Regions from separate parts of the Scopulibacillus cellulosilyticus genome, predicted to be linked through region 1. Evidence: a T-box and tRNA genes for the amino acid it is inferred to sense, from the RefSeq annotation. Region 1 holds a T-box; the other holds one or more tRNA genes.
What was found. The T-box of region 1 lies ahead of pheS (phenylalanine--tRNA ligase subunit alpha). A T-box ahead of a tRNA ligase gene usually reads a tRNA of that ligase, here a tRNA-Phe.

Region 1 (6,682 bases):
AAGGTGCTGCAAAACGTTTTAAAAAGACAGGTTCAGGTAAATTAAAACGCAGCCATGCTTACACAAGCCACATGTTCAAACATAAAACTCAAAAACAAAAACGCAAGCTTCGTAAAGGCGCATTGGTGTCAAGTGCGGACGAAAAGCGCATCAGCAAGCTTATCTAATTAAATTAAAGTATGTGTTCAAAAAGAAGCCAATCGGATTTTTTGAACATCCTGTTAAACAACTATTGAACGATTAATGAGATATACTAGGAGGTAGTATTATGGCAAGAGTAAAAGGCGGTTATGTTACACGTCGCAGACGCAAAAAAGTTTTAAAACTTGCAAAAGGTTATTATGGTGCTAAACATAAACTATTTAAAGTTGCTCAACAACAAGTTTTTAAATCATTACAATATGCATACAGAGATCGTCGTCAAAGAAAACGTGATTTCCGTAAACTTTGGATCGCGCGTATCAATGCGGCAGCACGTATGAACGGTATTTCTTACAGCCGCATGATGCACGGCTTGAAAGTTTCCGGTATCGATGTTAACCGTAAAATGCTTGCTGATTTAGCTGTTAACGATGAAAAAGCATTTGCTGAATTAGCAACTAAAGCAAAAGAAGCTGTTAAATAATAAAGAGGATCATTCATTATGGATGATCCTTTTTTTATATACTTTCCATTAACTCAGCAAATGGACGATCCCACTTTAATTCAGCAACAGGGTATTTCGTATAAAGCTGTTCTTCAATATTGTAAAGGTCCTCTTTTGTTATATTTTTCAACAAAGGCTGGGGGCTTTTGGAATAAATAAATATCTCAGTTACCCTGTATTTTGATTCATAGGGTTTTATTGTGCATTGACCAATGAAAGTCATCCCTCTTACTGTTATAAAAACGTTGCCGTCATTTTCATAAAGATACATCGATTCACGGCGAACTGCTTTATTAAATCGATACTCATCTTTTTGAATGTACCGATAAAGGCTGAATAGAATGCAAACTAATCCAAGAATAATTAATAATAATAAAAGAAACCCCATGCAGCGCCCCGCCTTTCATTTAATAATTTGCGCCCCGCCCAGTTATGACCATGCTATAATATAATTTACCACGAAATCAGGAGTGAAAAACCATGGATACAGAACAATTGACAAAATTATTCCAAGAGCAAAGAATCCTTGACGATAGAATTTTAGAAAACCACGATCTGGAGTCTAAGGATTTATTAAAAGATAAGCTGTTAGCTTTTTATGTAGAAGTTGGCGAATTAGCAAATGAAACAAGATGCTTTAAATTTTGGAGCTTTAAACCAGCTTCAAAGAGAGAGATTATTTTAGAAGAATATGTTGATGGCGTTCATTTCTTGCTTTCCATTGGCCTTGACCTGGAATTTAATGATGCCAGCCAACTTATTATTAAGTATACGAAGAAAAGCCGCGGCAGTTTAACTGATCATTTTCACGCAGTTATTGAAAGTATCAACCGGCTGAGGGAAGGGACAAACCAAAAAAATTATCAAGAACTCTATAATGAATACTTAAGTTTAGGTATAGCTCTCGGATTTTCTTCAAATGATATTATAGATGCCTATTTTAAAAAGAATCAAATTAATCATAAGCGTCAAGAGTCAAGTTATTAGGCAGGAAGATTGTGGCAAGATATTATATTCAGTATAATGTAACTGATGATAATTAAGGAGGACAAGCCGATGAGTGAATTAGATCAAACACTGCAGATGCTAAAAGATTTGACAGATGCTAAGGGTGTTTCTGGAAATGAACGCGAGCCCCGTGAAGTAATGAAAAAATACATAGAACCATATGCTGATGAAATTCAATATGATAACCTTGGCAGCTTAATCGCTGTTAAAAAAGGCAATGCCAACGGCCCAAAAATCATGGTAGCCGGACATTTGGATGAAATCGGTTTCATGGTTACGCAAATTGATGACGATGGCTTTCTGCGCTTTCAAACAGTCGGCGGCTGGTGGGAGCAAGTCATGCTTGCACAACGTGTTACAGTTATGACAAAGGATGGTGACGTTCCAGGTGTTATCGGTTCAAAACCGCCGCATATTTTATCGGCAGAAGCCCGCAAAAAGCCTGTACCTGTTAAAGATATGTTCATTGATATCGGTGTGGCAAATAAAGAAGAAGCGCTTAAATTTGGTGTGAAGCCTGGGGATTTTGTCGTTCCGGTTTGCGACTTTACCATCATGAAAAATCCAAAATACTTAATGGCAAAAGCATGGGATAACAGAATTGGCTGCGCAATTGCTATTGATGTCTTAAAACAATTAAAAGATGTTGAGCATCCAAACGTTGTTTACGGTGTCGGCACCGTCCAAGAAGAGGTCGGCCTTCGCGGTGCTACGACATCCGCTCATAAGATTCAACCTGACATTGGCATTGCTGTAGATACAGGTATTCCGGGGGATACGCCGGGGATTACCGATAAAGAAGCGATTGCTAAAATCGGTAAGGGTCCGCAAATTATTATGTACGATGCGTCTATTGTGACACATAAGGGTCTTCGTGATTATGTAACCGATACGGCTGATCAACATAATATTCCGTATCAATTAGATTCAATAGCCGGCGGCGGCACTGACGCAGGTAAAATTCATTTAACAGCAAACGGCGTACCGGCATTGTCGATTACAATTGCAACAAGGTACATTCACTCTCACGCGTCCATTATTCACCGTGATGACTATGAAAATGCTGTTAAAATTCTTGTTGAAGTGATTAAAGGATTAGACGAAGAAAAAGTTAAAGAATTAACTTTTGGTTAATAAAGAAGACTTGCCGATTGGCAAGCCTTAAAAGGCGCAGACAGAGGCTAGTACTCCAGAGCACAAGTCTCGCTTTGTTGCGCTTATACTTAAAATTGGCCCAACGTCGAGTTAGCAGCATTGTTGCCAGCTTATTTTTTCCAAATGTAACAAATGACCTGATCATCGTAATGATCAGGTCTGTTTTTATACACCCTTTGACAGGCTGTCAACCATCGTATTTTTTTGATTTTCATCAGACTGTTCCCAAATGATTTCGAAAAGTACGCCGAGACCAGGCAGCATTTTTTCCTGACCATCCTGGATAGCGTCAACGATAGTATCCCTTAATTGTTCTTTATCGTTATCAGCAATATTATGTTTGATGGCTTTTCTAATATTAATATCCATACACAACTCTCCTTTACTTTTTGTATTAGTATTGATTAAAATAAAATAATTATGTAAGAAGTTATAAAGGAGTCATACGCTGTGAAATGGATTGAATCATCGCAAAATCAAAAAATCAAAACGTGGCGAAAATGCCATAAAAAGAAATGGCGCGACGAATATGGACTTTATTTAATTGAGGGATTGCATTTGCTTGAAGAGGCATTAAAGGTTCCTTCCAGAATTCAGTCGATCATTTATGATGAACATTTTCAAAGTCAAAAAAATGATTGGCCAACAGATGATATCGAAGAATACTGTGTTCCCAGTAAATTATTCCAAGAGCTGTCGCAAACTGAATCGCCTCAAGGTGTTATTGCTGTTTGTAAAATGCCGAATCAGAGCGTTGAAATAGAAGAAAGAGGAAGGTATCTGCTTGTCGACGGTGTCCAAGATCCAGGCAATCTGGGAACAATTATCAGAACTGCAGATGCCTGCGGATTAGAGGCGGTTTTTTTAGGACGAGGCTGTGCAGACTTATACAATGAAAAAGTAATAAGGGCGGCTCAAGGATCCCATTTTCATCTTTCGATCGCGGCCGTTGAATTAAGTGAAACGATCCGGCAAATGAAGAAAAACAATATCCAGGTGTATGGGACATCATTAAACGGACAAGGATTAGAATACACGCCGAGATCAGCTCATTCTTTTGCCTTGTTATTAGGAAACGAGGGCAATGGCGTTTCGGAAGAGCTTTTGTCTTTAACAGATGTCAATGTGAAAATTCCAATTTACGGAGCTGCTGAATCTCTTAACGTAGCCGTATCAGCGGGTATTTTACTGTATTGGCTTCGGGGATTTGAGGGATAGGTAAAAGTTGAGAATGCGGGTTTGGTGATCCTTCGCTGTCGCTTATTCTAAGAAGTATCGCCAACTTCTCATCGCAAAGCTGCAATGAAGCACACAATTCAGCGGCAGCGAGTAACAAATAGGCTTGCAAGTCGCTGTTATCTCTTTTATAATGTCAAGTATATACGAAAAAATTGGTTGAATGCTATGAAAGAGAGTAGTACTTATGCACCGCCATTTAGGGAGGATTCGCCAAAGACTGAAAGCGTATCTATGGTAGAACATAAGGAATTCACTCCGGAGCTGTTATCTTAAAGGATAAACCGGCGGCAGCCGTTATCATGATAAGTGAGCAGATGACAAGTTTTTTACAGTCATTGCTAACAAGGGTGGTACCGCGATGCTTCGTCCCTTTTCGGGATGGAGCATTTTTTTATTTGTCAACAGTCTGGTGCAAGCCGAAGTTTTAGAGGAGGATATTGATGAAGGAACAATTGGAATCGCTTAGGAATGAAGCGTTAGAACAAGTGAAGAGCGCCCAGGATCTTAAATCACTTCAAGATCTTCGCGTCAAATACTTAGGAAAAAAAGGACCGATTACTGAAGTTCTACGGGGCATGGGCAAGCTTTCCAAAGAGGAACGCCCTGTTATCGGTCAACTTGCTAATGATGTCCGTGAAATGATTGAATCAGCTATTAAAGAGAAACAAGAACATTTAGAAATGGAGAAAATCAAAGCGCAGCTTGCCAAGGAATCTATTGATGTAACCCTTCCCGGCAGCCCGGTACAAGTTGGTAACCATCATCCGCTGACTGCGGTGATTGAAGAAATTGAAGATCTCTTTATCGGCTTAGGGTTTTCAATTGCCGAAGGCCCTGAAGTTGAAAATGATTATTATAACTTTGAAGCTTTAAATTTACCAAAGGACCATCCGGCAAGAGATATGCAAGATTCATTTTACATTACGGAAGAAATATTGTTACGTACGCACACATCACCGAATCAGGCGCGTACAATGGAGGCTCATAACGGCAAGGGACCTGTAAAAATTATTTGTCCCGGAAAAGTTTATCGTCGGGACACGGATGATGCTACCCACTCCCATCAATTTATGCAAATTGAAGGACTTTATGTTGATAAAAATGTCAGATTAAGCGATTTAAAAGGTATATTAACTGTTTTTGCCAAAAAAATGTTTGGTGAAGACCGGCAAATTCGTCTGCGGCCAAGTTATTTCCCTTTTACAGAGCCGTCTGTTGAAATGGATATTTCATGCTTTCATTGCGGCGGCAATGGCTGTTCTGTCTGTAAGAAGACAGGCTGGATTGAGATTCTTGGCTCAGGCATGATTCATCCAAATGTTTTGGAAATGTCAGGGTTTGATCCGAAAGTTTATTCAGGATTTGCTTTTGGGATGGGACCTGAAAGAATCGCCATGCTGAAGTACGGTATTAACGACATTAGACATTTTTACAACAATGACGTTCGATTCTTAAAACAGTTTAAGCGTGCATAAGAGAGAGGAGTATTTTTATGTTAGTATCATATAACTGGTTGAAAGATTATGTAGATTTAAGCGATGTTTCGCCGGATGAATTAGCTGATAAAATTACTAAAGCAGGCATCGAAGTTGAACATGTCTATAAATTAGGAGAGGGAATTAAAGATGTTGTTGTCGGTCGCGTTGATCAATGTGAACAGCATCCGAATGCCGATAAATTAAATGTGTGCCAAGTGGATTTAGGATCTGAAAAAGTACAAATCGTTTGCGGCGCTCCGAATGTTGCGGCGGGACAAAAGGTGGCCGTGGCCAAAGTCGGGGCCGTCTTACCAGGCAATTTTAAAATCAAAAAAGCCAAGCTTCGCGGTGAAGTATCTCAAGGCATGATTTGTTCTTTAGAAGAGTTAGGTGTTGAAGGCAAGCTTGTGCCAAAAGAATATCAAAATGGCATTTATGTCTTTGCGGACGATGTTGTCGTAGGTGAAGATGCACTTCCTTACTTGAATTTGGACGACTATGTACTGGAGTTAGATATTCTTCCTAACAGCGCTCATTGTTTAAATATGATCGGTGTAGCCTATGAAGTTGCGGCTATTTTAAATCGTCCGGTCAATCTTCCGGAACCTGCAGTCGAAGAAGATCAAACATTAGCTGAAGAAAAAATTAGTGTCAGTATTGAAGCCGAAGAGGCGGCTCCTTATTACGGTGCAAGAGTGATCGAAGACATTCATATCGAACCCTCGCCGCGCTGGATGCAGAATAGGCTGATTGCTGCAGGGATTCGTCCAATCAGCAACATTGTTGATATTACAAACTATGTCTTGCTTGAATACGGTCAACCGCTTCACGCTTTTGACTATGATAAATTAGGATCAAAGCAAATTCTCGTCCGTTATGCTCATGAAAATGAACAAATGACGACGCTTGATGATGAAGAACGTCATCTCATAACAAGTGATCTTGTCATTACAAATGGTGAGCGGCCTGTGGCTCTTGCCGGGGTAATGGGCGGTGCTGATTCCGAGATCAAAGATGATACAAAAAAGGTACTGTTGGAAGCGGCAATTTTTGATGCTTTAACAGTGAGAAGGACATCATCGAGATTACAATTGCGTACAGATGCCAGTCAGCGTTATGAAAAAAAGGGCGTAGACAGAAATCGTGTTGCTTCTGC
Region 2 (6,682 bases), on a different contig from region 1:
AGCAGCGTAACGGTCCGGTCGGCACAGTTGAACTGGCTTTTATCAAGGAATATAACAAGTTTGTTAATCTTGACCGGAAACACAATGAAAGCGATATGCCGCCTGGCGCATAATTTTCCTCCGCAATTTGCGGAGGATTTCTTTTTAGAAAATGAAAATGTTAGACGACCTAAATTCATAGCACCAATAATTTAAATCAAAACAAAAATACTTTTTATGTATGGTTTTTGCTGTTAAGATAAATAATGTTATACATACATAACAATTATTAAAAACAACAAAATATCGAACAATAAAGTTAGTAATATAATTTAATGTTCGTTTTTTCATTGACTTTTAATGCTTAAACTTGATAAACTTAATGTGTTGTTTAGAGAATGATATTTACTTACAGTGTGTGTCCAAAGGGAGGACAAACAGGGCCGACACTGGCTAAAAACGTCACGTCCATGTGACAACGCCAGTACTAGCACGTCCTGTGCGTCGGAAGTTCGAGGCGCGGAAGCCGTGAGAACCGGAGCGGCGCAACGAAGAAATTCGACAGCCATGTTTCCCGGACTCTTTGGATATCCTCTACATTTTGATAAATTTGGGGGCGTTACAATGTCTTCTGTAGTAGTCGTAGGAGCTCAATGGGGCGACGAAGGGAAAGGTAAAATCACTGACTATCTTTCTGGAAATGCTGAAGTTGTTTCTCGCTATCAAGGCGGCAACAACGCTGGTCATACAATTGTTTTTAATGGCAAGAAGTACAAACTGCATCTGATTCCATCAGGAATTTTTTATGATGATAAGATTTGTGTCATTGGCAATGGCGTTGTTGTTGATCCAAAAGCATTAGTTGAAGAAATTAAATATCTGCACGATAACGGTATTTCAACAGACAACCTTCGCATCAGCAACCGTGCTCACTTAATCTTGCCTTATCACATTAAACTTGATATTGCCGCAGAAGAAAGCAAAGGTTCAAATAAAATTGGCACAACAAGAAAAGGTATCGGCCCGGCTTATATGGATAAAGCAGCACGTGTCGGCATCCGGATGGCTGACCTTTTAGAGCCGGAAACATTTAAAGAAAAGCTTGAGAAAAACTTAGAAGAAAAGAACAGGCTTTTAGAAAAAGTTTATGAAACAGACGGTCTCCGTTTGGAAGATATTCTTGATGAATATTTAGGTTACGGTGAAGAAATTAAATCTTATGTATGCGATACATCCGTTGTTTTAAATGATGCGCTTGATCAAGGCAAAAGAGTTTTATTTGAAGGTGCACAAGGTGTTATGCTTGATATAGACCAAGGTACGTATCCATTTGTTACTTCATCAAATCCTGTTGCAGGCGGCGTCACAATTGGTTCCGGCGTAGGCCCTTCTAAAATCAAGCATGTTGTCGGTGTTACTAAAGCTTATACAACAAGAGTCGGTGACGGCCCGTTCCCTACTGAGTTAAATAATGAAATCGGCGATCGCATCCGTGACGTTGGCAATGAATACGGAACAACAACAGGCCGTCCTCGCCGCGTCGGCTGGTTTGACAGCGTCGTTGTCCGTCATGCCCGCCGTGTCAGCGGTATGACAGACCTATCTTTAAACTGCTTAGATGTTCTCTCAGGTCTTGATACGGTAAAGATTTGTGTGGCATACAAATATAACGGTAAAACGATCGAAGAATTCCCGGCAAGCCTAAACATCCTTAGCAAATGTGAACCAGTTTATGAAGAAATGCCAGGCTGGAAAGAAGACATTACGAACGCAAAAACATTATCAGACCTTCCTGAAAACGCAAGGCACTATGTTGAACGCGTATCTCAGCTGACTGGTATTCCTTTATCCATTTTCTCTGTCGGTCCGGATCGTGAACAAACACGCCTTGTCCGTGGTGTGTTTGCATAAATAAAGCTGTTTAGAGGCGCCAGTACAGGTTGCAACTGGTGCCTTTAAAATTTTTTTAAAAAACCCCTTGCATTTATTTTTTAAGGTGATATAATTAATTATGTTGTCGCGTTAAGTAATAACTTACCTCGGCGGTATAACTAAAACTGCATTTTAACTAGAAGAGGAAGAGACAGTTTAACGACTGCGTTCTTCATTGATTATCATCGCGGGGTGGAGCAGTCTGGCAGCTCGTCGGGCTCATAACCCGAAGGTCGCAGGTTCAAATCCTGCCCCCGCAACCAATATTTATCTAACGAACTACGTCGAATAAATTTCATGTTCGTTTTATATCTGAGTGTTTTAGTGCAACCAATCTAGAAATTAGAAGTAGAGATAAAGCTTTTCAGAGAAGAATAGTCTTTTTTCTAACGTCCAACATCTTATACATATATTACTTCTTATGAGAGTTTGTCTAACATCTAGGAAGGTCCCGTGGTGTAGTGGTTAACATGCCTGCCTGTCACGCAGGAGATCGCCGGTTCAAATCCGGTCGGGACCGCCATACATAAGTAAACGTTTGTGGCTCGATAGCTCAGTCGGTAGAGCAGAGGACTGAAAATCCTCGTGTCGGCGGTTCGATTCCGTCTCGAGCCACCATTTATTGCAAATTCAGCACGCTGTCCCATGACAGCGTGCTTTTTGGCAGTTAGTTACAAATTTTTAAAAACAGATTTATGATATGTTAAATCGATGGTCTTTCCTTTTACACTCCAGTTAATTCCTATCTCATTCGGTAACATCCAATGATCATAACAGTTAATTAAGGTTTCCTCTAGGCCATCTACCCAAATTAAATTTGTTGCTTTATCCCGTTTAATTAATTCTTTTGGAAAATTAGGAATATCAGTGACCGACTCCTGCATAGCATTGATAGATAAAGTGTGCGGGAAAGAAGCTTCCGGTCCGCAAAGGATGTCTTGATTTCCCTTTAAAATAGCTTCAATACATGTCTCGAATTTTTGCAAATGATTTTTTTCCGGATCGGTGTATCTTTTTTCTGTGCCATCATGAAAGCGGGCAATAACATCGGTTTTGTCTTCCATTGAATAGGTGATGGTTGCTTTTTCAAACTCCAAGGTAAACTTAGGGCCGATTTCGTCTTTAACAGGATGAGCGGCGTAAAATAAAATATCGATATTATCTTCTGTCTGTGCTTTAACGGCGCAAGTATCGAAATTTTCAATTTGGTTGGCGCGGTAAAGTTCAGCTGTTAAATGGGTTAAGCGGGCACTTTCATCGGTTTTAGAACCTAAAAGATAAAACATATGATGCAAAAAGTGAGCTGTTGCATTATTCGCCACGCTGTCCAAAATTAATTCGCCATTTTGGTTGCGTTTTTTTCCTGCCCAAGATGCACGATGATAATAATCTTCATTTCGTGGCCAAAGAACCATTGTTTTTAAGCGTTTAGGCTTTCCGAAAACTCCGTCAATAATATCCTGTTTAAGTTGTTGAACAGAAGAAGTAAACGACCAGTTGAATCCAATAGCAACAAATTTTTTGGTTCGGTTGCGTGTATTGATGATCATTTCAGCATCCTTGGCACTTGCACTCATCGGCTTCTCACAAAGTACGCTGCTGCCGTGATTTAAAGCATAACACGTTTGCGACGCATGAAAGTTAATAGGTGTAGAGATAATAGCTAAGTCAGCTGAATGCTTTTTATAAAAGTCTTCAATTGATGTATAAACAGGAATATTGTTTTCCTTAATCCAATCATAATGCTCGCAATTTTCCGGATGCGGATCTACGACACCTGCTATGGACACATTGTTTGGAAGGCTATTGTTCATGATACGGTTAACGTATAAATTTCCATAGCCCCCGATGCCAACTAAGACAACTGAAACAGATTTTACCATGACTTTTACTCCTTACATGAAGAAGTCTATGATCAATACAATCATAGACTTCAGCTATTTTTATTAGACCGGGTTAAAAATTTTAAACGTATTAACGATGTATCTAGACAAGTTCCAGAAAGCGTTCTTTTGTAAGTTTAAGGGTCTTATCACAAGGCATTTCCCAAATCTTATCGTTAAGAATTTCAACTTCGATTGGACCATTGTAGCCCGCGTCTTCTACAGCATGGCGAATACGTTTCAATTCTATCACACCATCGCCCATCATTCCTCTTGAGGTTAGCGGATTTCCTGCATCTTTACACCAGTCATTGACATGGAAACCTAATATATGTCCTGAAGAGCGTTCTATTTCCTCATAAAGCTTAGGATCCCACCATACATGGTAGACATCGATAACAACGCCTACCTGAGGAGATGAAATGCGCTCTGCTATATCATTTGCTTGCCCTAATGATACGATCACAGAACGGTCAGCGGCAAATGAAGGATGAAGCGGCTCAATCCCTAATTTAACACCGGCCTGCTCTGCATATGGAATAAGCGCTTCTATACCTTCTTCCACCATAGCTCTTGCACCATCGATATCGCGGTCAGGAGCGGCGCCGCATACAAGGACAAGGACATCTGTACCAAGTTCCGCTGCTTCATCAATAGCCCTTCGATTTTCGTCAATCCGTTTGAGCCGCTCAGCTTTTGAAGCAGCTGGGAACATGCCGCCGCGGCAAAGGCTTGAGACTTTAAGATTTGCCTCACGAATGATACGAGCACTTTCTTTTAGGCCGGCATTAGCTATTTTATGACGCCAAGGGGCAATCCAATCAATGCCTTCATTTTGACAATTTTCTACGACTTCTATTAAACTGTTGTTTTCGCATGTGATTTGGTTAAGACTGAGACGTTGAATATCCATATTTAAACGACCCCCGCTACATTAAGGACTTTTTCCATACGAACTGCTGCATGTTCCGGATCTAAAAGCATGCCGGCTTGGTCAGCCAATATAAAGAGTTCGGATAAATGGGCCGTTGAGCGCATGCTCTCAAGGCCGCCTACCATTTTAAAGTGAGATTGATGCCCGTTAAGGTAGGCGAGGAAGACGACGCCTGTCTTATAAAATTGGGTAGGCGCTTGAAAAATATGTCTGCTTAACGGCACCGTCGGCCCAAGAATATTTTTAAAACTTTGCGTATCGCCCGCGTCAAGTGACTTAAGGGCTGCGGATGCAAGCGGTGCAATCGCATCAAAAATACCTAACAGCGCATGACTGTAACCTTGTTCATCACCAAGGATAAGATCAGCGTAATTAAAATCATCACCGGTGTACATTTTAACGCCGTCCGGCAATCTGCGGCGCATTTTCACTTCAAGATCAGCATCCAGTAAAGAAATTTTAATACCATCAATTTTCGATGCATATTCATTTAAAATGGCTAAGCACAGCTCCATAGCCGTTTCCTTATCATGGTGACCCCAATAGCCTTTAAGCGCCGGATCAAACATATCTCCGAGCCAATGAATAATGACAGGCTGTGACACTTGAGAAAGAATTTTCCCGTAAACTTTGACATAATCATCAGGCCCCTTAGCAACAGCTGCCAGCGCACGGCTTGCCATAAGTATCATTCGCCCGCCGACCCCTTCGATATATTCACATTGTTCCTCGTATGCTCTTATGATGTCATCAAGGCTAATAGCGGGCGTTAAATCTAAATGATCGGTACCCGCTCCGCAGGCGATACCGCCGTTATAGACTTTTGCTTCGGCCACAGAGCGTCTGATTAACTCTTTTGTTGCATCCCAATCAAGCCCCATGCCGCGTTGCGCGGTATCCATGGCTTCAGCTACAGACAGCCCTAACGACCATAAGTAGCGTCTATAGGAAAGTGTCGCTTCCCAATCAAGTGCCGCACTTGATGATGGATCGGTAGTTGCGAGCGGGTCAGCAACAACGTGTGCTGCCGAAAAAACAGACCGGCTTTTTGACGGACCGTCAAGCGTTTCAGGCATATCCTTTTTTTTCGGAGTGTACGGTTCAATTTTTCCATTTGCCCGGGGGAGAAGGATTTGCTTAGACATGGTTAAGCCCCCTGTTAGCTGCCTGTTCAATCTTAAGTTCAGGAACATCAAGCCAACGGCGTTCATCCCAAGATTTCAAACCGAGCTCAGCCAATTGTACGCCTTTTGCTCCTTGCAGCAGGTCATAAGGGAATGGTTCATCATTGACGACATGTTTAAGGAACATCTCCCATTGAATTTTGAAGGCATTTTCAGGTTCATCGTTCAAAGGAACATCAATCCATTGAGAACGGTAGTCGTTTTCGTCAGGAATATCAGGGTTCCAAATCGCTTTTGGCGTATTCATTCGATGTTGAATTTTACATTCACGCAATCCTGCTACGGCACTGCCTTCTGTACCATCGACTTGCAGTTCAAAGAGTTCGCCACGGTTAACACGGACACACCAAGAAGAATTAATGTGGGCAATAATCCCGTCCTCGAGTTCAAATGTAGAATAAGCGGCGTCGTCAGCCGTTGCCTCGTATGGATGACCAGCTTCATCCCATCTTTTAGGAATATGCGTTTTCCCGTAACAAGAAACACTTTTTACCTCGCCAAAGATATTATCGAGAACATAACGCCAGTGACAAAGCATATCGACAATGATACCGCCCTCATCTTCTTTCCGGTAATTCCAGGATGGCCTTTGTCCAGGCTGCAAGTCTCCTTCAAAAACCCAATAACCAAATTCCCCCCGTACTGAAAGGATCTTTCCAAAGAAACCGCTGTCAATTAACCGCTTAAGTTTAAGGAAGCCCGGCAAAAACAGTTTATCTTGGACAACGCCGTTTTTGACATTCTTTTCATAAGCCAACCGGGCTAATTCC

Region 2: it encodes a tRNA-Phe, which carries the amino acid that the T-box ahead of pheS (phenylalanine--tRNA ligase subunit alpha) is inferred to sense. The anticodon was not compared.

What each region holds. Positions count from the first base shown of each region.
Region 1 is NZ_JBHTCO010000014.1:166,652-173,333, forward strand. Features, by position in the region: gene rpmI (50S ribosomal protein L35) at 1-167, shown strand, start outside; gene rplT (50S ribosomal protein L20) at 269-625, shown strand; gene ACFQRG_RS12090 (hypothetical protein) at 660-1,034, opposite strand; gene ACFQRG_RS12095 (dUTP diphosphatase) at 1,127-1,633, shown strand; gene ACFQRG_RS12100 (M42 family metallopeptidase) at 1,703-2,788, shown strand; gene sspI (small acid-soluble spore protein SspI) at 2,975-3,178, opposite strand; gene ACFQRG_RS12110 (TrmH family RNA methyltransferase) at 3,260-4,027, shown strand; T-box leader at 4,205-4,422, shown strand; gene pheS (phenylalanine--tRNA ligase subunit alpha) at 4,489-5,523, shown strand; gene pheT (phenylalanine--tRNA ligase subunit beta) at 5,541-6,682, shown strand, end outside.
Region 2 is NZ_JBHTCO010000042.1:89,308-95,989, reverse strand. Features, by position in the region: gene dnaB (replicative DNA helicase) at 1-113, shown strand, start outside; gene ACFQRG_RS19500 (adenylosuccinate synthase) at 604-1,890, shown strand; tRNA gene ACFQRG_RS19495 (tRNA-Met) at 2,098-2,174, shown strand; tRNA gene ACFQRG_RS19490 (tRNA-Asp) at 2,359-2,434, shown strand; tRNA gene ACFQRG_RS19485 (tRNA-Phe) at 2,454-2,529, shown strand; gene ACFQRG_RS19480 (Gfo/Idh/MocA family protein) at 2,583-3,794, opposite strand; gene ACFQRG_RS19475 (sugar phosphate isomerase/epimerase family protein) at 3,898-4,707, opposite strand; gene ACFQRG_RS19470 (dihydrodipicolinate synthase family protein) at 4,710-5,873, opposite strand; gene ACFQRG_RS19465 (Gfo/Idh/MocA family protein) at 5,866-6,682, opposite strand, start outside.